4 regions of the Nocardioides aquaticus genome follow, and region 3 is predicted to be linked to each of the others. Evidence: predicted binding sites of a transcription regulator. Region 3 holds the regulator's gene; each other region holds the start of a gene.
The links. Region 3 encodes LexA, which represses DNA repair genes until DNA is damaged. Its sites were predicted from a motif close to TCGAACANNTGTTCGA; they were not measured.
Positions count from the first base shown of each region.

Region 1: the regulator LexA is predicted to act here: its motif matches at 3,873-3,888, upstream of ENKNEFLB_RS13240 (HNH endonuclease signature motif containing protein).
Region 2: the regulator LexA is predicted to act here: its motif matches at 1,302-1,317, upstream of ENKNEFLB_RS11895 (HNH endonuclease signature motif containing protein).
Region 4: the regulator LexA is predicted to act here: its motif matches at 3,666-3,681, upstream of ENKNEFLB_RS14395 (HNH endonuclease signature motif containing protein).

Region 1 is NZ_CP075371.1:2,726,463-2,731,634, reverse strand. Features, by position in the region: gene ENKNEFLB_RS13265 (twin-arginine translocation signal domain-containing protein) at 31-282, shown strand; gene ENKNEFLB_RS13260 (DUF4331 domain-containing protein) at 279-1,706, shown strand; gene ENKNEFLB_RS13255 (hypothetical protein) at 1,703-2,107, shown strand; gene ENKNEFLB_RS13250 (hypothetical protein) at 2,271-2,687, shown strand; gene ENKNEFLB_RS13245 (serine/threonine-protein kinase) at 2,716-3,597, shown strand; gene ENKNEFLB_RS13240 (HNH endonuclease signature motif containing protein) at 3,973-5,172, shown strand, end outside.
Region 2 is NZ_CP075371.1:2,447,683-2,452,854, forward strand. Features, by position in the region: gene ENKNEFLB_RS11885 (hypothetical protein) at 1-225, shown strand, start outside; gene ENKNEFLB_RS11890 (5'-3' exonuclease) at 222-1,151, shown strand; gene ENKNEFLB_RS11895 (HNH endonuclease signature motif containing protein) at 1,331-2,875, shown strand; gene ENKNEFLB_RS11900 (DEAD/DEAH box helicase) at 3,108-5,172, opposite strand, start outside.
Region 3 is NZ_CP075371.1:4,012,063-4,017,234, reverse strand. Features, by position in the region: gene ENKNEFLB_RS19515 (MXAN_6640 family putative metalloprotease) at 1-1,393, opposite strand, end outside; gene lexA (transcriptional repressor LexA) at 1,489-2,202, opposite strand; gene ENKNEFLB_RS19505 (LysM peptidoglycan-binding domain-containing protein) at 2,528-2,860, shown strand; gene ENKNEFLB_RS19500 (hypothetical protein) at 3,006-3,284, opposite strand; gene ENKNEFLB_RS19495 (mismatch-specific DNA-glycosylase) at 3,390-3,941, shown strand; gene ENKNEFLB_RS19490 (N-acetyltransferase) at 3,938-4,195, shown strand; gene ENKNEFLB_RS19485 (hypothetical protein) at 4,284-4,454, shown strand; gene ENKNEFLB_RS19480 (hypothetical protein) at 4,577-5,172, shown strand, end outside.
Region 4 is NZ_CP075371.1:2,965,754-2,970,925, reverse strand. Features, by position in the region: gene ENKNEFLB_RS14415 (RNA polymerase sigma factor) at 1-373, opposite strand, end outside; gene ENKNEFLB_RS14410 (YciI family protein) at 380-787, opposite strand; guanidine-III (ykkC-III) riboswitch at 1,071-1,135, shown strand; gene ENKNEFLB_RS14405 (DMT family transporter) at 1,150-1,467, shown strand; gene ENKNEFLB_RS14400 (hypothetical protein) at 1,517-1,702, opposite strand; gene ENKNEFLB_RS14395 (HNH endonuclease signature motif containing protein) at 2,209-3,591, opposite strand; cyclic di-AMP (ydaO/yuaA leader) riboswitch at 4,206-4,402, shown strand; gene ENKNEFLB_RS14390 (C40 family peptidase) at 4,401-5,090, shown strand.

The sequences.
Region 1 (5,172 bases), 1.3 Mb from region 3:
CAGCCACCCTCCTCCAGGACGGACACACGCATGAGCGACACCAGCAGAAGGAAGTTCCTCGCGGCCACCGGGGTCTCGGCCGCCGCCGGGGGCGCAGCCCTCGTGGGCGCCACCCCCGCCACCGCCTCCCCGAGCACGAAGGCGGCCCGCGAGCGCGTGCTCGCGCTCGTCGAGGACCCGAAGGGCGACGTCGTCACCCTGCTCGTAGGTGAGGACGAGGTCGTCGTCCGCGACCGCGACCTGGTCACCCGCATCCTCAACGCCGCAGGAGGCACCCGATGAGCAGCCACCGCGAAGCACCGGAGATCAGCAAGGACCCGGTGGCCGACGGCACCGACGTCTACGCCTTCCGCAACCCGAACCGCCCCGACAACGTGGTCCTGATCGCGAACTTCCTGCCGCTGCAGCAGCCCAACGGCGGCCCGAACTTCTACGAGTTCGGCGATGACGTCCTCTACAAGATCAAGGTCTCGAACCGCAACGACCACGAGGCGGCGATCACCTACGAGTTCAAGTTCACGACCGAGGTCAAGGGCGAGTCCTTCCTCTACAACACCGGCCCGATCGAGTCGGTCGACAGCCCGAACTGGAACCGCCCGCAGTTCTACACCGTGACCCAGGTCAAGGACGGTCGTCGGCGGGTCATCGCCGACCGCCTGCCCACCCCGCCCGTGAACGTGGGCACGCGGAGCACCGGCGACTACGCGGCGCTGGCCCAGCAGGCCACCCACGTCCGTCGTGGTCGTCGCTTCTTCGCCGGGCAGCGCGCGGACGCCTTCCACGTGGACCTCGGCAGCATCTTCGACCTCGGTGCCCTGCGCCCGTTCAACGAGAACCACCTGCTCCCGCTGGCGAACATGGACGGCATCAACTCGGTGCAGTCCTACAACGTGCACTCCATCGCCCTCGAGGTGCCGATCAGCGAGCTGACCCGCGACGGGTCGACGCCCACCCGCGTCAACGCCCGCAAGTCGGTCATCGGGGTCTGGGCGACGGCCAGCCGTCGCCGTGGCCGTACCTGGAACCCGAGCCGCGGCGCGTACGACGGGACCGGTCCCTGGGTCCAGGTCTCGCGCCTGGCCAACCCGCTGTTCAACGAGGTCATCGTGCCGATGGGGGAGAAGGACCGCTGGAACGCCGTGGCCCCCGCGCAGGACGCGCCGTTCCGGAAGTACGTCCAGAAGCCCGAGCTCGCCGGGCTGCTGCCCGTGCTCTACCCGGACGTCTTCCCCAACCTCGCGGCGTACGACAAGCCCCGGGCCGACCTCGACGCGATCCTGATGACCGGCATCCCCTCCGGCGTCGTCCCCGGCTTCCAGAACTACACGGGGCCGAACCCGGCCGACCTCCTGCGGCTGAACGTGGCGATCCCGCCGCTGCAGCCGGGGGACGAGGGCTACAGCAACTTCGGCGTGGTCGGGGGCGACCTGTCGGGCTTCCCCAACGGTCGTCGGATCGACGACGAGGTCGTGGCCATCGAGCTGCGGGCCGTCGCCGGGGTCACCATCCCGCTGGTGGACCCGACGTACGAGCCGGACGGCGCCGCCGGTGCGCTCACCGACGGCACGGAGAACACCAACGCCGACCTGCTGGACGACTTCCCGTTCCTCGGCCTGCCGGGTGGCGGCTACCAGACGGTGCCCGGCACGACGACCGCCGAGCCGACCAACCCCGGCGGCGGCCAGGGCTCGGCGGCACAGCGTTGACCGAGCACCCGCGTCCCCCGGACTCCCCGGAGAACCCCGACGCCGGCCAGGGCATGGTCCTGCTCGACATCGGGGGTGACGTGGGTGCCCTGATCGTGGTGATGCCGGCCGACCTGGTGGGCCACGAGGTCGAGGTGCTCGCCGACGGCGAGCACCCGACCGGCCCGCAGGCCGAGCACGGTCACGGTCATGGGCACGGTCACGGGCACGGTCACGACGGGGCGCCGCTGCACGTCGCGGTCGTACGACGCCCGCTCGGTCCCGGGCGGGAGGTGCCGGCGCTGGTGTACCCCGCGTTGCGCGAGGGCTCCTACCGCCTGGTGCCGAAGGGCACGACCACGGTCGTGCTCGAGGCCGCGGTCCGTGGTGGCCACGTCACGTCGCTCGACTGGCCCGCCTGAGCAGCACCCGCACCATCCGTGAGGGGCCTCCCGCCGTCGCCCAGCGACGGTGAGAGGCCTCTCATCGGTGTCTCACGCCGGCTTCACCGCCGGCCAGCACAGTGGTGTCCACGCCCGGGAGGCATCCCCGCACCCGGGTCCCACTCCGTGAGAGGACACCACCATGAAGCGCTCCACCCTGACCGTCGGCACCACCCTCACCGCCGGGCTCGTCGCCGCCGGCGTGCTCGCCTTCCCGCTGTCCGGCGCCGCCTCCGCCACCGCCGACGACCTGCTCAAGCGGGACGAGGAGGCCGCCGAGGTGGTCCTCGTCGACGACGAGGACGACGACGACACCGGCGACCGCGACCTCACCGGCGACCGCGACCTCACCGGCGACCGCGACCTCACCCAGGTGACGCGCGACGAGCGCGCGGACGACCTGACGAACGACCGCACCAACGGCGTGACGAACGACCAGACGAACCGCGACGTCACGAACCGCGACCAGACGAACGGCGACCAGACCAACGACGACCAGACCAACGACGACCAGACCAACGACGTCACCAACGGCGACCAGACCGGCGACGACGACTGACGGCCGCAGGACGACGGAGGACGAGGACGTGACGGGCCGCGACGATCGCTGGCGCTTCCGCGAGGGCGACCGGATCACCGCCGAGCTGACCGCCGTGCGGCTGCTCGGCGGGGGGTCGGCCTACGAGGCGTATCTCGCCTTCGACGAGATCACCTACGGGCCGGTCGTCGTCAAGGTCGTCCGGCCGCACCAGGTCGCGGACCCGCACAGCCTGCGCGGGCTGCGCCGCGAGGTCGACACCCTGGCGACGGTGAACCACCCGGCCGTGATGCGCGGCCTGCGCCACGAGCTCGCGGGCGAGCGTCCGCACGTCGTGCTCGAACACCTCGACGGGCCCCGGTTGTCCAGCCTCGTACGGCGGCACGGGCCGCTGCAGGAGGCGCAGTACCTGCCGCTGGCGGTGGAGATGGCCTCGGCGCTGCACTACTTCGGCCACGTCGACGTGGTCCACCTCGACCTCAAGCCGAGCAACATCATCATGGGAGCCCCGGCACGGCTGATCGACCTCTCGGTCGCCCGTACGACGGCGGCGGCCGCGGCGCTGACCGGGCGGATCGGGACCGATGCCTACATGTCGCCCGAGCAGTGCGAGCCCGGCTCGCGCGGCACCCCGGGTCCGGCGAGCGACGTCTGGGGGCTCGGCGCGACGTTGTTCGAGGCGGTGGCAGGCCACCGGGCCTTCGCCGACCCCCGACCGTCGGCCGGCGAGCCGGAGGAGCAGTACCCCCAGCTGGTCGACCGCCCCGCGCCGCTGCCCGACCGGACCCCTCCGGCGGTCGTCTCGATCATCCACGCCGCGCTCGAGCAGCGCCCCGCCGACCGCCCCGAGCCCCATGAGGTCTCGGCCGCACTCGAGCCGGTGCTGGCCGCGCAGCCCCCGGTACGCCTGACATTCTCCGTCCGCGGCTGAGCCGCGAGCGCGGTTCTGGTGATCGAGGAGCGAGCGCAGTGCCCCGGTGGTCGAGGGGCGAGCGCAGCGCCCCGGTGGTCGAGGGGCGAGCGCAGCGCCCGGTGGTCGAGGGGCGAGCGCAGCGCCCCGATGGTCGAGGGGCGAGCGCAGTGCCCCGATGGTCGAGGGGCGAGCGCAGTGCCCCGATGGTCGAGGGGCGAGCGCAGTGCCCCGATGGTCGAGGGGCGAGCGCAGTGGCCCCGGTGGGCGTCACAAGAGCACCACTAGAGGTGTTACTGAACATTTGATCGAATGTAGCCGTGGCGTGTGGGGACAACCGCCTCTGACCTGTGGAAACACCCCAGGACTGTCGGTGGCGAGTGCTTGGATGGATCCATGGCCACCGACAAGGACACCACCACCGCACACCCCGTGCCGGCCGGTGTCCGCGCCCTGTCGGCGAGCGTGACGGCGTTGGCGGACCGGCCCCTGTTCGCGTTGGACGCCGCCACCACCCGCGACACCATCCAGTCGCTGGCGGTGCTGGAAGCCAAGGTCGCCTCCTTCAAGCTCGCCGTCCTCGCCCACGCCGAGGAGGTCCAGGTCGGCGCCGAGACCGGGTGCACCTCCACCGGTGTCTGGGCAGCGAACGCCACCCGCTCGCAGAAGAACGTGTCCGCCGCCCAGGTCAGGCTCGCGACCGCGTTGGAGTCGCGGTGGCACCGACTGCGGGACGCGTTGGCGGCAGGTGTCGTGAACGCCGACCAGGTCCGGGTCGTGGTCAACGCGTTGAAGGACCTCCCCGACGACCTCGACAAGAAGTTGCTCGACCAGGCCGAGGAGGCTCTCGTCGCCTACGCCGTCGAGTTCGATCCCACCGAGCTGAGGCACCTCGGTGCGCACATCCTCACGTTGATCGCACCGCAGGTCGGGGAGGAGATCGACCGCAAACGTCTCGAAGCCGCTGAGGCGAAGGCGACGCAGAAGCGGCGGTTCACCCTGTCCTTCGACGGCCACGGAACCGCGCACGGCAGGTTCACGATCCCCGAGGTCCAAGCCAAGATGCTGCAGAAGCTGCTCCACGGGTTCGCTGCCCCCGGCCACGTGAACTGCACCCCCGCCAGCGACGACCCCGAGGGTGGGAAGCGGGAGTGGGTCAAGGGTCGGCCGTCGGCGCAGAAGCTGGGTGAGGCGTTCTGCGAGCTCATCGAGAACTACCCCCGCAACAACGCCCCCAAGCTCGGCCGCACCGACGGCACGTTCATCACGACCACCACCTTCGACCTCCTCACCACCGCACTCGGGACCGCGACGCTCGACGACGGGACCCCGATGGCCGCAGCCCAGGCCATGCGCCTGGCCTGCGAGGCACGGATCATCCCCGTCGTCCTCGGCGGCAACGGCGAGGTCCTGCACCAGGGCCGGGCCCGACGCCGGTTCACCGCCGCCCAGACCTACGCGATGCACGCCCGCGACAAGTCGTGCACCGCCAAAGGGTGCGACTGGCCGCCGGGTCTGTGTCACGCCCACCACGACACCCTGTTCTCCCAGGGCGGCCTGACCGACATCGAGGACGGTCGGTTGTTGTGTCCGCAC
Region 2 (5,172 bases), 1.6 Mb from region 3:
CCGCACCGCGGCCTGGTCGGCGCCGTCCGCCGCCTGGCCCGCCGGGCGCCGCGGGCGACCTACGACCTCGAGGTCTGGGACGACGCCCGCCTCACCTTCGCCTGCCGCACCCCACGCCCCGTACGGCCCCTCGTCCGCCGCGCCGGGACGGGCCGTCCGGTCGCTGCGACCGCCGTGCGGAGTGCGGACGCGTCCCCGACGGACTGGGTTACGGTGCCGCGATGACCGCCCCTGCGCCGCGCCTGATGCTGCTCGACACCGCCTCGATGTACTTCCGCGCCTTCTTCGGCGTGCCCGACATCGCCGGCCCCGACGGCACCCCGGTCAACGCCGTGCGAGGGCTGCTGGACTTCGTCTCCCGGCTGGTCACCGACTACCAGCCGACCCACCTGGTCTGCTGCTGGGACGACGACTGGCGTCCGCAGTGGCGGGTCGACCTGCTGCCGACCTACAAGGCGCACCGCGTGGTCGAGGAGGTCGAGACCGCCCCCGACGTCGAGGAGGTCCCGGACCCGCTCGGGGTGCAGGTGCCGATCATCCAGCAGGTGCTGGCGGCCTTCGGCATCACCGTGATCGGCGCCCCGGGCTACGAGGCCGACGACGTGATCGGCACGCTCGCCACCGGCGCCGGGATGCCGGTGGACGTGGTCACCGGCGACCGCGACCTGTTCCAGCTCGTCGACGACGACGCGGAGGTCCGGGTGCTCTACATCGCCCGCGGCGTCGGGCGCCACGAGCGCGTCGACGACGCCTGGGTGGTCGCGAAGTACGACGTCCACGCCCGTCAGTACGCCGACTTCGCCACCCTGCGCGGTGACGCCTCCGACGGTCTGCCCGGCGTCTCCGGCGTCGGCGACAAGACCGCCGCCTCCCTGCTCGGCCGCCACGGCGACCTGGCCGGCATCGTCGCCGCCGCCCACGACCCCGACTCGGGCATGGCCGCCGGGCCCCGTCGCAAGGTCAAGGACGCCGCCGACTACCTCGCGGTCGCCCCGCGCGTGGTCGCGGTGGCCCGGGAGCTGGACCTCGACCGCTCCCACCTGGAGCTGCCACGGTCCCCGGCCGACCCGGACCGCCTGGCCGCCCTGTCGGAGCAGTACGGCCTCGACTCCCCCGTCGCGCGCCTCACCGCCGCCCTCGCCCGCGACTGACCGATCGTCGGCTGGGCGCCCACGCCGGTGGTCCGAGGAGGGGCGCCAGGCCCCGGTGGTCGAGGAGGGAGCTCCCGACCCGGTGGTCGATCAGCGAGCGCCAGCGACCGTCTCGAGACCCCCTCCACAACCACCACACCGGCCTTGCGTTCGAACGCGTGTTCGACTATACTAGATGCATGACCACCACCGCCGACGACGACAGCACCGGGCCCGACCCGACGCTCGACGTCCCGGTCGAGGCTGCGGTGCAGGTGGAGGCGGTGATGTCGCCCGACCCGTCGTTCTGGGAATGGGTCCACGCACTCGACACCACCCGAGAGACCACCCGCGTCGAGGCGCTGGCGGTGGTCAAGAACGCCAAGGCCGTGCAGGCCGCAGCCGACGTCGCGGTCCTGCAGTCGATCGTGGACTGGTGCGTGATCAACGAGGCCCTCACCGACGACGAAGCGATGTGGATCGCCGGGTACGGCGATTACGGCCTCGCCCTCGGCGGCATCGGGTGCCCGCTGGTCCGCGAGTCCGCGGTCATCGAGCTGTCCGCCGTCCTCGGGGTGTCCACCCGGTCCGGTGCAAACCAGGTCGCTGTGACGTTGGAGCTGCGCTACCGGCTACCCCGGTTGTGGGAACGCGTCCTCTCCGGGGCCTGCCCGGTGTGGCGTGCCCGCCAGGTCGCGGAGAAGACCATGGGCCTGTGCGAGGACGGCGCCGCCGAGGTCGACCGGCTCGTCGCCCCCTTCGCGCACTCGATCTCCTACGCCCAGCTGTCCCGGATCACCGACGAAGCACTCCTACGCTGGGACCCCCAGGCAGCCGAGGAGAAACGCCGCGCAGCCGCTGACGGGCGGCACTGCCACATCAACCTCGCCCAGCACCCCGACGGTGTCGTCGACCTCGACGCCGGACTCGACCTCGCCGACGCGATCGCCCTCGAAGCAGCCGTCAGCGACCGGGCGAAGACCCTCGCCGCCGACGGGTCCACCGAGTCGTTGGACGTCCGCCGCTCGAAGGCCCTCGGCTCCCTCGCCCTCGGCGAACAGACCCTCCCCGACGGCCAGGAGCAGGCCTCACCGGCGACCGGCAAGCACCTGGTGCTCTACGCCCACATCCCCGGCGCCGTCTTCAACCCCCTGTTCTGCACCACCAGCCCCACCAGCGCGACCCAGCTCTCCCGCCTGGACAACCGCCACCCCGCGAAAGGCCCGATCACCACCGCCCAGGTCCGCCAGTGGGCCCACACCGCCGCCAGCATCACCATCCGGCCCGTCATCGATCTGGCCGAGTCCATCCACTGCGACTCCTACGAGTGCTCCGACCGCCTCAAGGAACAGACCGCCCTACGCGACCTCACCTGCGTGTTCCCCTGGTGCACCAACCCGGCGGTGTTCGCCGACATGGACCACGTCATCCCGCACCCCGACGGCCCCACCGAGACAGGGAACGTCGCCCCCGCCTGCCGCCAGCACCACCGCGCCAAGACCCACATGGGATGGAACTACAACCTCCTCGGACCCGGGCTCTACCTGTGGACCAGCCCGATCGGACAGCGGTACCTCAGATCCCACGCCGGCACCCACCCCATCGACGAGCTCCCACCAGGGCCACCACCCGACCCACTGCCCGAGCAACCCGACACCACCCCGTACCAGGCACCGCCCCCGGCACCGGACGATCCCGACGGCGCCGCCGAGCCTCCACCCCGAAACGACCCCCCACCCTTCTGACCCCGCTGACACCCCAGCAGCAGCCGTACCGCCGGACCGGCCACGCCCACCGGCGGTACCGGCACGCCCAGGCCCCCTCACCCCCGTCGATGGGTGATCTACACGCACCAGATGCGTGCAGATCACACGTCGACCACCGGCCCTGGTCTCGAGACGCTCGCTGCGCTCGCTCCTCGACCACCGGACCACCGAGGGCCGACCCTCGACCACCGGTCCCGCCGCCGGCGACGACCTACTCGGCGAGCCCCGAGTACGCCACCACGCCGCGCTTGAGCTGCTTGACCGTCGCCCGCGCGGTGTCGCGGAGCGGGCCGGGGCCCGCGGCGGTGGCGACCTGCCCCGAGAGGTCGACCAGCTGCTTCATCCAGCGCACGAAGTCACCCGCGGTGAGGTCGGTGGTGCCGAGGACGTCGTCGAGGTCGTCGCCCTCGGCCCACCGGAAGGCGCACCAGGCGAAGCCGGCGTCGGGGCGCCTCAGGAAGTCCAGGTGGTGCTGCTTCTCGAGGCCGTCGAGGTCGCCCCACAGCTGCATCATCGCGTCGATGGCGGCCCCGGTGTTTCCTCCGGGCACCCGCGGCGAGCGCGCGTCGTCGGGGCGGCGCGCCTCGAAGACCAGCACCGACAGCGCCGCGGCCAGGCCCGAGGACGTGAGGCCGTCCCAGAGGCCCTGGCGCAGGGACTCCGCGGCCACCAGGTCCATCTCGGAGTAGAGGCGCCGCAGCCGGGCGCCCTCGGTGGTGACCTCGTCGCCCTCGAGGTAGCCCAGCGCCGTGAGCACCTCGCAGACCCGGTCGAACTGGCGCGCGACGGTGTTCGTGCGGTTCTCCACCCGCCGGCGCAGGGTCGCGGAGTCGCGCTCGAGCTTGAAGTGCCGCTCGGCCCAGCGGGCGTGGTCCTCACGGTCGCTGCACCCGTGGCACGGGTGCGCCTTCATCCGGGCCCGCAGGTCCGAGACCCGGGCCGCCGTACGGTCCGGTCCGCCGTCCCGGCCGTCGCCGCCGGACTCGCGCGCCGACGCCCGCAGGTGCGGCGGCGGGATGTCTGCGGCGCGCTTGTGGAGCGCGTCCGCCAGGTCGCGGCGCTGCTGGGGGTTGCGGCCGTTGAAGCTCTTGGGCACCCGCATCCGGGCCAGCGCCTCGACCGGCTCGGGGAAGTCCATCGGCCCGAGCCGGCGGGCCTGGCGCTGCTGGGTCAGGACGTACGGCCGCGGGTTGTCGGGGTCCCAGCCCGGGTCGAGCACGAGGGCCGTACCGGCGAACTTCCCGCCGGGCACCTCGATGACGTCACCGATCCTGAGCTTCTGCAACGAGCCCAGGGCCAGGTCGCGGCGATCGGCGCGACGGCTGCGGCCGGCGTCCTTCTCGACCTCGTTGACCTGGCGGCGCAGGGAGGCGTACTCCATGAAGTCGCCGAGGTGGCAGGTCGCCGCCTCCGCGTACCCCTCCAGCGCGTCCTCGGCCTTGTGCAGCTGGCGGGCGAGGCTGACGACGGCCTTGTCGGCCTGGAACTGCGCGAAGGACTGCTCCAGCAGCTCGCGCGAGCGGGTGCGCCCGAACTGGTGCACCAGGTTGACGGCCATGTTGTAGGACGGCCGGAAGGAGGAGCGCAGCGGGTAGGTCCGGGTGGAGGCCAGGCCGGCGACCTCCCGGGGGTTCATCCCCGGCTGCCACAGCACCACCCCGTGGCCCTCGACGTCGAGGCCGCGCCGGCCGGCGCGACCGGTGAGCTGGGTGTACTCCCCCGGCGTTATGTCGGCGTGCGTCTCGCCGTTCCACTTGCTGAGCTTCTCGATGACCACGGTGCGCGCCGGCATGTTCACGCCGAGCGCCAGGGTCTCGGTCGCGAAGACCGCCTTGCAGAGCCCGCGCAGGTAGAGCTCCTCCACCACGTGCTTGAACGCCGGCAGCATCCCGGCGTGGTGCGCGGCGACGCCACGGACCAGCCCGTCGAGGAAGTCGTGGTAGCCGAGCACCTGCAGGTCGTCGGCGGGCAGGTCGCGGCAGGACGCCTCGACGAAGGTCCGGATCTCCTCGCGCTCGGCCGGTGTCGTCAGCCGGACGTTGGAGTCCAGGCACTGCTGCACCGCCGCCGCGCACCCGGCCCGGCTGAAGATGAACGTGATCGCGGGCAGCAGGCCCTCGCGGTCGAGCGCGGTGAGCACGTCGACGCGGCTCGGGATCCACACCCGCCGGCCGTTGCCGACCGGACGCGCGCCCTGTCCGCCCCCGGCGCCGCCACCGCCGCCGGAGGGCCGGGGCGTCTTGCCACGCCCCTTCTTCGGCGTGCGGCGGTCCTTG
Region 3 (5,172 bases):
CCTTGACGCGCAGCACCCAGCGGTTGGACTTCAGGCCGCCCCCGGGCTCGAGGCGCACCGTCGAGCCCGTGAGGTGCCCGAGGCGTCGGGTCGAGGAGTACGCCGTGCGGCGCAGGGTCAGCTCGCGCTGGTCGGCCACGGGGCTGCGCGGGTAGGCGTTGGCGTTGCCCTCCTCGTAGCGCTGGCGCGAGAAGCGGTTCGCCGCGACGTAGTCGGCGAACTGGGCCCGCACCGAGGTGCCGCGCGCCTTGAGGACTCGCTGGAGGGCGGCCAGCGAGTAGGTCTCGTCGGGGTTGAGGAAGTCGGCCTCCTCCCACACGTCGCGCGCCAGGGTGGGCAGCCCGCCCTGCTTGGCCGGGAACCTCTCGGTCAGGAAGCGCCAGAACGACCACGCGCCGTAGACCTCCTGGCCACCCCGGTCGAGGTCCATCGGCCGGGCGGGCCTGCCCATCGGGCCGTACCGCAGGTAGGAGACGTTGTCGTCGACGCCGTCGAAGGTCTCGTCCTCGACCCAGGTGGCGGTGCCCTCCATCAGCCAAGGGTCCTCGAAGAGGTCGTAGGCGAACTGGACGGCGTGGAAGTACTCGTGGGCGACGGTGACGTCCAGGTTCTGCTGGGGCGTGTTCCGGGGGTACTGCTGGCGGACGTAGTCGTTGTCGAGCACGCAGTAGGCCCAGGTGCTGAACCGCGCCGAACCACCGTCGTACGGGCCCTCGGGGTCGGAGGTGCAGTAGCCGTAGATGGCCTTGTCGCCGATGTCGGCGAGGTAGATGTCGGTCTTGGCGTTCCCGCCGTCGTTGCGCGCCCGGCCGTCCCTCCTGGGAGCGCGGTAGCCCGCGGCGACGTAGGTGTCGTGGACCCCGGCCACCGAGGTGAGCACCCGCCGGGCGAAGCGCGGCGTGGCGGCGTCGGCGGTCGAGTCGACCCGGTGGACGCACACGTCGGCGTTGCAGGTCGGGGCGGCCTCGCGGACCCGGTAGCGCACGCCGAAGGGCGAGCCGTTGCCGTCGGTGGGACGCGCCAGGTAGGCGTCGGCCGTGGCGCGGTCCTGCCGGGACAGGTCGCCGCGCGCCGCGAGCAGGTCGCGCAGCGCCAGGGTGACGTCCCGCTCGTCGGCCACCGGGGGCCCGGGCTCGGTCTCGCCGGGGTCCGCGGCCGGCCCGCCGACGCCGTCGGCGAAGAGCTCCTGGACCTCCTCCAGCGTCTCCTCGGGCAGCGGGGGACGCTCGCCCAGCACGACGTCGGGCAGCACCGGGACCGAGTCCGGAACGGAGCCCGGGACCGAGCCGGGGCCCGGGTCGGGATCGGCCGCGGCCGGCACCGCGGTGAGCGGGGCCAGGAGCAGCACGCTCAGCACACCCCCGAGCAGGGCGGTGGTGGCAGGACGACGCATGGGGGGCTCCCGGGGGTGGGCGGTGCGGGCAACCCGCAGCGTACGTGCCGCCCCCGACATCCCCGGGACCGCTCACCCGACCCCGGGGACGGGTCCTACAGGCTGCGCAGGACGGCGGTGACCTTGCCCAGGATCGTGGCGTGGGTGCCGTCGATGGGGGAGTAGGCGGCGTTGTGCGGCATCAGCCACACCTGGCCGTCCTTGCGCTGGAAGGTCTTGACCGTGGCCTCGCCGTCGATCATGGCGGCGACGATGTCGCCGTTCTCGGCGGTCGGCTGCTGGCGGATGACCACGAAGTCGCCGTTGCAGATGGCGGCGTCGATCATCGACTCGCCGCTGACCTCGAGCAGGAAGAGCTGACCGTCGCCGACGATGCGGCGCGGCAGCGGGAAGATCTCCTCGATCCGCTCCTCGGCCAGGATCGGGCCACCGGCGGCGATCCGGCCGACGACCGGCACGTTGGCGGCCTGCGGGACGACGTCGCCGACGCCCGTCTCGTCGATGCTGGACTCCTCGCCGCTGCCCAGCGAGCGGCGCGAGGCCATGTGCTCGGGCAGGAACACCTCGAGGGCGCGCGGGCGGTTGGGGTCGCGCTTGAGGTAGCCCTTCTCCTGCAGCACGCGCAGCTGGTGGGAGACGCTCGAGGTGCTGGTGAGGCCGACGGCCTCACCGATCTCGCGCATGCTCGGCGGGTAGCCGCGTGCCTCGAGGCACTCCTTGATGTGCGTGAGGACGCGCTGCTGGCGCGGCGTCAGCCCGGTGGCGTCCGCCGGGCCGTCGGGCAGCTCGCTGACGTTCTTCTTGGGCATGCGGGTGCACCTCTCCGGGGTCGGTGTGACAGGAGTGACGCTAGACCGTCGGGCACCCCCACTTCAAACACCTGTTCGAACCCGCGTGTCGCGGGTGACCGGCCAAGGCTGTCGAACAAATGATCGAGCGGGGTCTTGCGCTCGTTCGAACAGGTGATCTACTGTCGCTCAGGTGTTCGATCGAACGTCTGATCGACCGGGCCCGACCGCCTCGTCACCGAGGGCTGTCGGCGCCGGCCTCTAGACATTGGTTCGTCCACCACCGACCCCGGTGGTCAGCACCGCATCCGGCACCGCTGACCGCCCCCTTCCCCAGGAGGTCACCATGAGCGCCACCCTGCAGTCTGCCCGCCCCACCACCACCGTGCGTCTGACGCGTCGGGGCCGGCTGGCCGTGCTCCTCCTCGCACTGGTCGTCCTGCTCGCCGCCGGCCTCCTGCTGGCGCAGGCCTCGATGGCCGACGGCGAGGACACCCCCGACCCGACCCGCGTCGTCGTGGTCGCCCCGGGCGAGACGCTGTGGGGCCTGGCCCAGGAGACGGTGGCCGCGACCGGTGAGGGCGACGCCGCCTCGGTCGTCACCGACATCCAGGAGCTGAACGACCTCGACTCCGGCGTGCTGCAGGCCGGTCAGGAGCTGCGCGTCCCGCTCGGGTGACGTGTCGGCCACCACGCCGGCGCATCGACCCGCGCCGCTGGTGGGCTAGAGGCTCGTCGACGACTCGACCCCGTCGACGAGCAGGGGAACGCTGAGGGGCGGGGTGGCCACGGCCGCCCCGCCCCTCACGCATCTGCCAGTCGTGTCAGCGCACGCGGCGCCCGACGTACCCCTCGCTCGTCGCGACCGTGTCGACGTCGTTCGCGTGCCCCACGGAGGGAGCCGCCGGCGGGGTCGCCAGCAGCCGCAGGATCCGCGCGACCAGCATCAGCCCGGCGAACAGGCACGCCACCGCACCCAGCGACGCGAGCCCGAGGAACCACCACGCCTCGCCCCGTCCGCCGCGCGCCTCGGACCCGAAGTCGATGGCCGCGAAGACCAGGTAGCCCCACGCCACGACGAGCAGCGTGACCCCCAGTGACAACCCCAGGAGGGTCGGTGAGACTCGTCGCTGGGGCCGGGGACCTCGTCGCGACCCGGCTCGCTTTCCGCCCATGGGGGTCATTGTGTAGGACGAGAGGGTGGGGGCGTGGAGGAGTTGCCCGACATCGTCGGTCCGGATCCCGCCGTGGTCTTCTGTGGCCAGGCCGGTCAGGACAGTCCGAAGACCCGCGAGCACTACTACGCGACCCCCGGCAACTCCTTCTGGGAGTGCCTGCACCTCGCCGGGATGACGCCCACGCTCTTGCGCCCCGAGGACGACCACCGGCTGCCCGCGCTCGGCCTGGGGCTGACCGACCTGGTCGGGCGCCCGTCTCCCGACGGGACCCGCTATCTCGCCGACATCGACGACCTCGTCGCCAAGGTCGAGCGGTGGGAGCCGGACTGGCTGGCCTTCACCGGCAAGGGCGCGGCCCAGCAGGCGGCCCGGGCGCTGGGTCGCAGGCCACCGAAGCTGCTCGGCGCCACCGAGTGGTACGTCGGGCGCACCCAGGTGTTCGTGCTCCCCGGCCCCAGCGGCGCCAACCGGCGTCCTGACTACGACGGCCGTCCCACCCGGGTGTCCTGGTGGCGCGAGCTCGCGGAGATGGCGGACCTCGCCGACCTCGCGGGTCCGGACCTGGAACCGTCCGACGCATGACCGGACCGACACCGCCCTCGATCAGCGCCTCAGCGATGAGCTCGACCGGTTCGACCTTCAAGACCAAGGCGGTCGGTCGCGGGTGCACGCACGCGTTCGTCACCCCCTTCACCTTCCAGGCTCCCGCGTTCTACCGGCGCCTGGGGTACGAGGAGATCGTCCGGCGGAAGCCCGTCCCCACGCCGGGCCGCGACGACGTCCACCTGCGCAAGGACCTCGGGCAGCCGGGCATCGACGTGACCGAGACCCGGTAGAGGCGTCGACCGGGATCTGGATGGGTCCGACGAGCAGGCATCGCGGAGCACGCGAGAACGGACTGGACTGCAGCACTAGCGTCAGAGGATGCCGACAGACGACGACCGCCCAGGCGGTGCGAAGGCCACCAGTGACTACCGCAGCCTCCCGCGAGACGTGCGGCTCGACGAGACCATCGCCACCGTCGAGGCAGAGACGGTGCCGGACCCCCGGGCGGGGCGGAACGTGGACCAGCACCGTGCCCTGCGCGACGACTGACCAAGGCCGCCTCACGCGCTGCTGAACTGCCCGGGCGGGCGGTCGACGCGCGGGCGTCCACTGGCCGGACTGAGACCGCGGACACCTACCGCCGAGGCGGGGGGTGAGGGTAGCCTTACCTCATGACCGGCGAGCTGCTGCGCAACCCCGCCTCGACCTGGGCCGAGCAGGCCCGGACCTCGGTCGCGGGTGCCCGCACCGGCACCCTGCGCACCCGCAGCTGCCGTACGCCCTCCACCGAGACGCTGGTCTCGGTCGACGTGGCCGAGGACGGCCGCGTCCGGGTCCTCCTCGCTGGCACTTCGCCTGCCGTCCCGGCGCTGGCCGCCTGCCGTGTCGCGACCCTGACGCTGCCCGGTCCCGGCTCGCGGGTGGTCCGGCTGACCGGTTCCTTCACGATGGACCGCCCCGACGACACCGGGATGCGTGCGTACGTCCCGACGCTGCTCTCGATCCGCCTCGTCGAGCCCGGCCGCGACGACGTAGTGGTCCCGGTCGACGCGTTCCTGCGCTCCGAGCCCGACACCTTCGGTCACCACGCCGCCGCCGTGCTGCGCCACCTCGCCGCCGTGCACGGCGAGGACCTCCTCGCCGGTGCCCGCGCCCAGGGGTACGACGCCGCGGCCGTGGTGCCGCTCGTGGTCGACCGCGACGGCGTGGAGCTGGCCGTGCTGACTGCCGAGGGCGTCGACCGCTGGCACGTGCCCTTCGACGGCTG
Region 4 (5,172 bases), 1.0 Mb from region 3:
GCGTGAGGGCGACGGCGGACGACGGCGTCAGGGAGGGGTGCGCGCAGAAGAAGTAGAGCTGCAGCGTGTCGTCCGCCCCGGCCGGCGGGACCGGTGCCGGCTCGTCGGCGACCCGCTCCTCCCGGCGGCGCCACGAGGTCTCCGACCGCGTCGCGTCGAGGAACCGGCGCCACGCCACCGTCACCAGCCAGCCCATGGGGTCCTGCGGAGGGTCGGTCGGCCAGGTGCGCGTGGCCTCCACCAGTGCGTCCTGGACGGCGTCCTCGGCCGCCGCGACGTCGGCCCCGCGGCGCACCAGGATCCCGGTGACGCGGGGCACGAGGCTGCGTAGCAGCGCCTCGTCGGCGATCACCCGGTGGTCGTCGGTGCCCACCGGCGGTCACTCGGTGATGGTCGGGGGCGCGGTGAGGAACGGGCGCAGCTCGAGCCACTCGTGGATCGGCTCGCCCCCGGCGCCGGGGGCCGACGACAGCTCGGCGGCCACCTCGAGCGCGCGCTCGTGGGTGTCGACGTCGATGGCCATCCATCCGGCGACGAGGTCCTTGGTCTCCGCGAACGGCCCGTCGGTGACCGCCGGGCGGCCGGGCCCGTCGTAGCGGACCCACGTGCCCTCGGGCGCGAGCGCCTGGGCGTCCACCAGCTCACCGGACGCCTGCAGCCGGTCGGCCAGGTCGTCCATGAAGCCGAGGTGCGCCGAGACCTCGTCGGGCGTCCACCGGTCCATCGGGACGTCGTTGGGGGCGGTGGGGGCGCCGCGGTAGTGCTTGAGCAGCAGGTACTTGGCCATGGTGGTCCTCCTCGGGGTGTGCGACCCATCGTGGTCGCGCTCACCCCTGGGACGGAACCGTCCGGGCGGTCTCGACATCGGTGCGATCGGCATCCGAGGACGTTCGGCGGCGCGGCGGCGGGGTCGCCCCCGCCACCACACCGAACCGGTCATTGGTGTGGCGCCCACCCTTGACCTGCCTCCGACTGTGCCGTGGCGGGGCAGGGGTCCGCACAGGGCCGGAAGTCCCTTCGGGCTGGGCATCGTCGCGAAGGTGACGTCCGGTCCCGGACTTGAGAGGATGGGCGCGAGCCCTCCCGGCTCCCGGACGAGCGGCGCCGTACCCGGAACGCGACAAGACGGCGACCTGGGAGAGGTGTGTCATGGCGTGGATCGTGCTCGTGGTGTCGGGGTTGCTGGAGGCCGTGTGGGCCACCGCGCTGGACCGGTCGGACGGGTTCAGCCGGCTCGCTCCGACGGTCGTCTTCGGGGTCGCGCTCGTGATGAGCATGGCCGGCCTGGGGTGGTCGCTGCGGGAGCTGCCCGTCGGCACGGCCTACGCGGTGTGGGTCGGGATCGGTGCGGTGACGACGGTGACCTTCGCGATGGTGACCGGCGCGGAGTCGGTGTCGGTGCTCAAGGCGCTGCTGCTGGTCGGGCTGATCGGCTGCATCGCCGGGCTCAAGCTCGTCGAGGGCTGACCGCGCCGGGACCGCGCCGGGACCGCGCCGGCGCCGGGGCCGGTGCGACTCAGAGGTGCTGGAGCACCGCGGCCGCCACGGCTCCCAGCGCGACGATCACCAGCACGGCCACGGCCTGCTGCGCGTCGGACGCCCCGCGCTCCCGGACGGTCGCGGACCCGGCGGGGCGTGCAGTGGGGCGGCCCGTACGTCCGGTACGGGTGGTACGGGTGGTGCGGTGCTGCGGTCGGGTCACGCGGTCCTCCGAGACGGGTACGGGCCCTGGTGCGGGCCTCGTCCTGTCAGACGCGGCCGCGGCGTCTTTGGTTGCCGGCTCGGGAGAAGTCGCGAAGCAGCCGCAACAGGCGTACGTTCGGGGGACTGCTGCGGGTCGTCCCGAGGGGACGACGGCAAGCGCAGCGTTCTATGGCCCGCGATCTGGTCACTTACCCGGACCAGATCGCGGATCGTCGATCACCCCGAATCAGGTGGACATACCACCCGGGCGTGGCGAGTCACTCGACGAGCAGGACTGTAGCCCGGTCCCCGCCCCTCGATGGCTCACCCTTGAGTGCCGTAGGTCCTAGGACGAGTGGACAGGCCGTTCGGTCCTGGTCGCCAGTGCGCCCGGCGCGGCATCCTGGTCGCGCTGGACCGGACGGACCGGGAGCTCTTGTCCCTCCGAAGGGCGGCCGGCGCGGAACGTGACCCCATGCACCGTTCCGCCCGGCCGTCATCCGTCCGTTCGTCGCTCGCGGCTCCTCACCGTCTGATCTTCTTCAGGACGTACTCGCGTCCTCGGTGCCGGCGCATCTCGTAGGCGGGGTCGTGTGCTCTGCGGTGGTGGTGTCCGCACAGCGGGAGGGCGTTGGCCAGGTCGGTGGGCCCGCCGCGGGACCATTCGGTGAGGTGGTGCAGCTCGCACCACGCGAAGGGTCTCTCGCAACCCGCGACCCCGCAGGTGTCGTGCAGGACCGCGAGGGCGTGGGACTGGTGGCGGGTGAACCTGCGCCGCGACCTGCCGACGTCGACGGGCATCGACTCGCCACCGAGGACCACCGGGAGGTGGCCTGCGTTGCAGGCCAGGCGCCGGATCGAGCGGATGGAGATGGTCTCGCCGGTGGCCAGGGTCCCGGTCCCGGTCCCGGCGGCGATCTTGTCGAGGGTGGCGGTGATCAGCAGGCCGATGGTGTTGCCGTGGTCGAAACCGGTGGTGGAAAGGTGTTCGATGAGCTCGCAGAACCCGGCCCCGATCTTTTCGCCGTAGGAGGTGCCGTGCTGGGCGGACTCATCGGTGATCGGGGCCCCGGTCGAGTCCTTGGTGTGGCGGCGGGGGGCGGTGAGGCGCTCGAGGGCTGCTTGCAGGATCCTGCCGTGCAGGGTGGGGATCACGAACGTCCCACGGAAGGTCCCATCACCCCGGTCGTTCAGCGAGAGGTAGCACTCCCGGGCCGCGTCGTCCTCCTCAGCAGCCAGATCGTCGCCTTCCGCGGCGTCCGCTTCCTCCTTCGCCGGGAGCATGTTCGCGAAGACCCGCCGAGCCTCGTCACGCAGCCGTGCCGCGGTCATGGGTCGGCCCTTGGTGTTCGTGGGGGACGACTCGCCGGTCGCGGTGAGGACGAGGGACTCCTCGGCTGCGGTGATCTGCTCGGCCGTCAGGGCCCTGGGGGCGCGCTCTGCGGCACGGACGAGGACCTTGGCCTGCGAGAGACGCAGGGTTCCGGCCTCCAGCGCACGGCGGGTGTGGTGGTACTTGGTCTGGAGCAGGCGGGCGATCCAGAGTCCGCCGCGCAGGACCTCGGTGGGGTCGCCGGTCAGCTTCGCCAACCACGCCGCGGGGTCGGGGTCTGCCTCATCGCCCACGGGGCCTTGCTGGCCGCGGTCGCGCGCCTCGGCGAGGACGGCGAGCTTGTAGGCCGCGACCTGCGACTCCAGGGCGGTGATCTCGTGGGCGGCGGTGGTCAGGTCTGTGTTCGACAACGCCGTGGTCGAGACCCCGGCTGCCGCAGACACCGCACCCCGGGCGTCGAGCAGGGCACCGGTGACACGGACCCCGGGACGTACCGGCGCCGGAGCCGGCACCCACGGTCCCTCACACCCCAGGTCGGTGTCCCAACCTAGGTCGCTGTCGGTGGTGGTGGTCATGGGGTCTACTCAAGCACTCGCCGCCGACATCAGTGCTGCTGAAACGGGGTTATCCACCCACGACAGAGCAACAGTAGAATAAACGTTCGCCAACAGTCCGCTACGGTGCTCCGCGCGGCCCCGGAGGTCGGTGCGGCGGCGCCTGGGGGAGGGGTCCGAGAGGCCGGATCGCGGTGGCCGGCAGCCAGCTCTGCCGCACGTACGGCCCGTCCCCCGCGCCCCGACGCCCGCCTGGGCGGAGATCACCCAGCCCTCCCAGCCCTGCGGTGTCGACCGCCACGACAGCAGCAGCCCCGGCACCCGGTCGTCGGCCCACACGCCCGTGAGCGACACCCAGACGTGCTGGGCGCGGGGAAGGACGGGCATGGACCCACGGTAGAACATGTGTTCGATCAGCGGCAGGGCGGACAGTCCGATCGCCTCTCGGGGGCACGGGTGGCGCGACCGACGTGATCTAACACACAGGTCTGGACCGCACAGGTGCACAAGGCACTCCCTGCGCCCGATCCGCCCCGACGACGGGCAGACATGCCCTGGATCCGGGCCGCGCGCCCGTTTTGATCCAGCCCCGCCGTCTCCTACGTTCTCCCGCGGCCCACCAGCAGGTGGGCCGCACTCCGCCGTCGCCGAGACCCGCCGCGTCGGAGTGCCAGCAATGACACGACGGCGGGTGCGGAGGAACCATCGTGGCGCCGCGACGCGGTGCCACCGGGGTGAAGCCGCCACCGGGCCCCACCAGGGCCCACCGGCGGCCGGGCACCTCCAGGCCCGAACCCGTCAGCTCACTTCGTAGGCGTCCGGAGGAACACATGTCTCTCGTTCGCACCAGCAGCACCCAGCGCCCCGGCAAGCACCGCGCCGAGGTCACGCACCACGGCCGCCGCGCGGCGGCCACCGTCGCCCTGGCCGCCGGCCTGGCCGCCGGGCCCGCGCTCACCAGCCCGGCCAGCGCCGCCGACTACACCGTCAAGTCCGGTGACACCCTGTCCTCGATCGCGCAGAGCATGGGCACGTCGTGGCAGAACCTGTACGCCGCCAACCGCGACGTCGTGTCCAGCCCGACCATGATCTACCCGGGCCAGACCCTGCAGACCGGTGGCGGCTCGTCGTCGGGCGGCTCCTCGGCCCCGGCCCCGTCCGCCGCGCCCAGCAGCGCCGCGTCCGGCGTCGTCGAGGCGGCCAGCCAGTACGCCGGCGTGCCGTACGTCTACGGCGGCGCCACCCCGTCCGGCTTCGACTGCTCGGGCTTCACCAGCTACGTCTTCGCGCAGGTCGGCAAGACCATCCCGCGCACCTCGTCGGCCCAGGCCGCCGCGGCCACCCCGGTCTCGGCCGGCAACCTGCAGCCCGGCGACCTGGTGTTCTACTCCCCGGGCGGCTCGGTCTCGCACGTCGCGATCTACGCCGGCGACGGCATGGTCTGGGAGGCGCCGGGCACCGGCGGCGCCGTGCAGTACGCCCCGATCTGGGACGTCGCGCGCTCGTACGGCCGCTTCTGAGCCGACCCGCGCGAGCACCGGCCCAGCTCCACGCGTGAGGGCCGGCTGAGAGCCAGGTGGGTCGTGTGCCCGGGAACGGTTG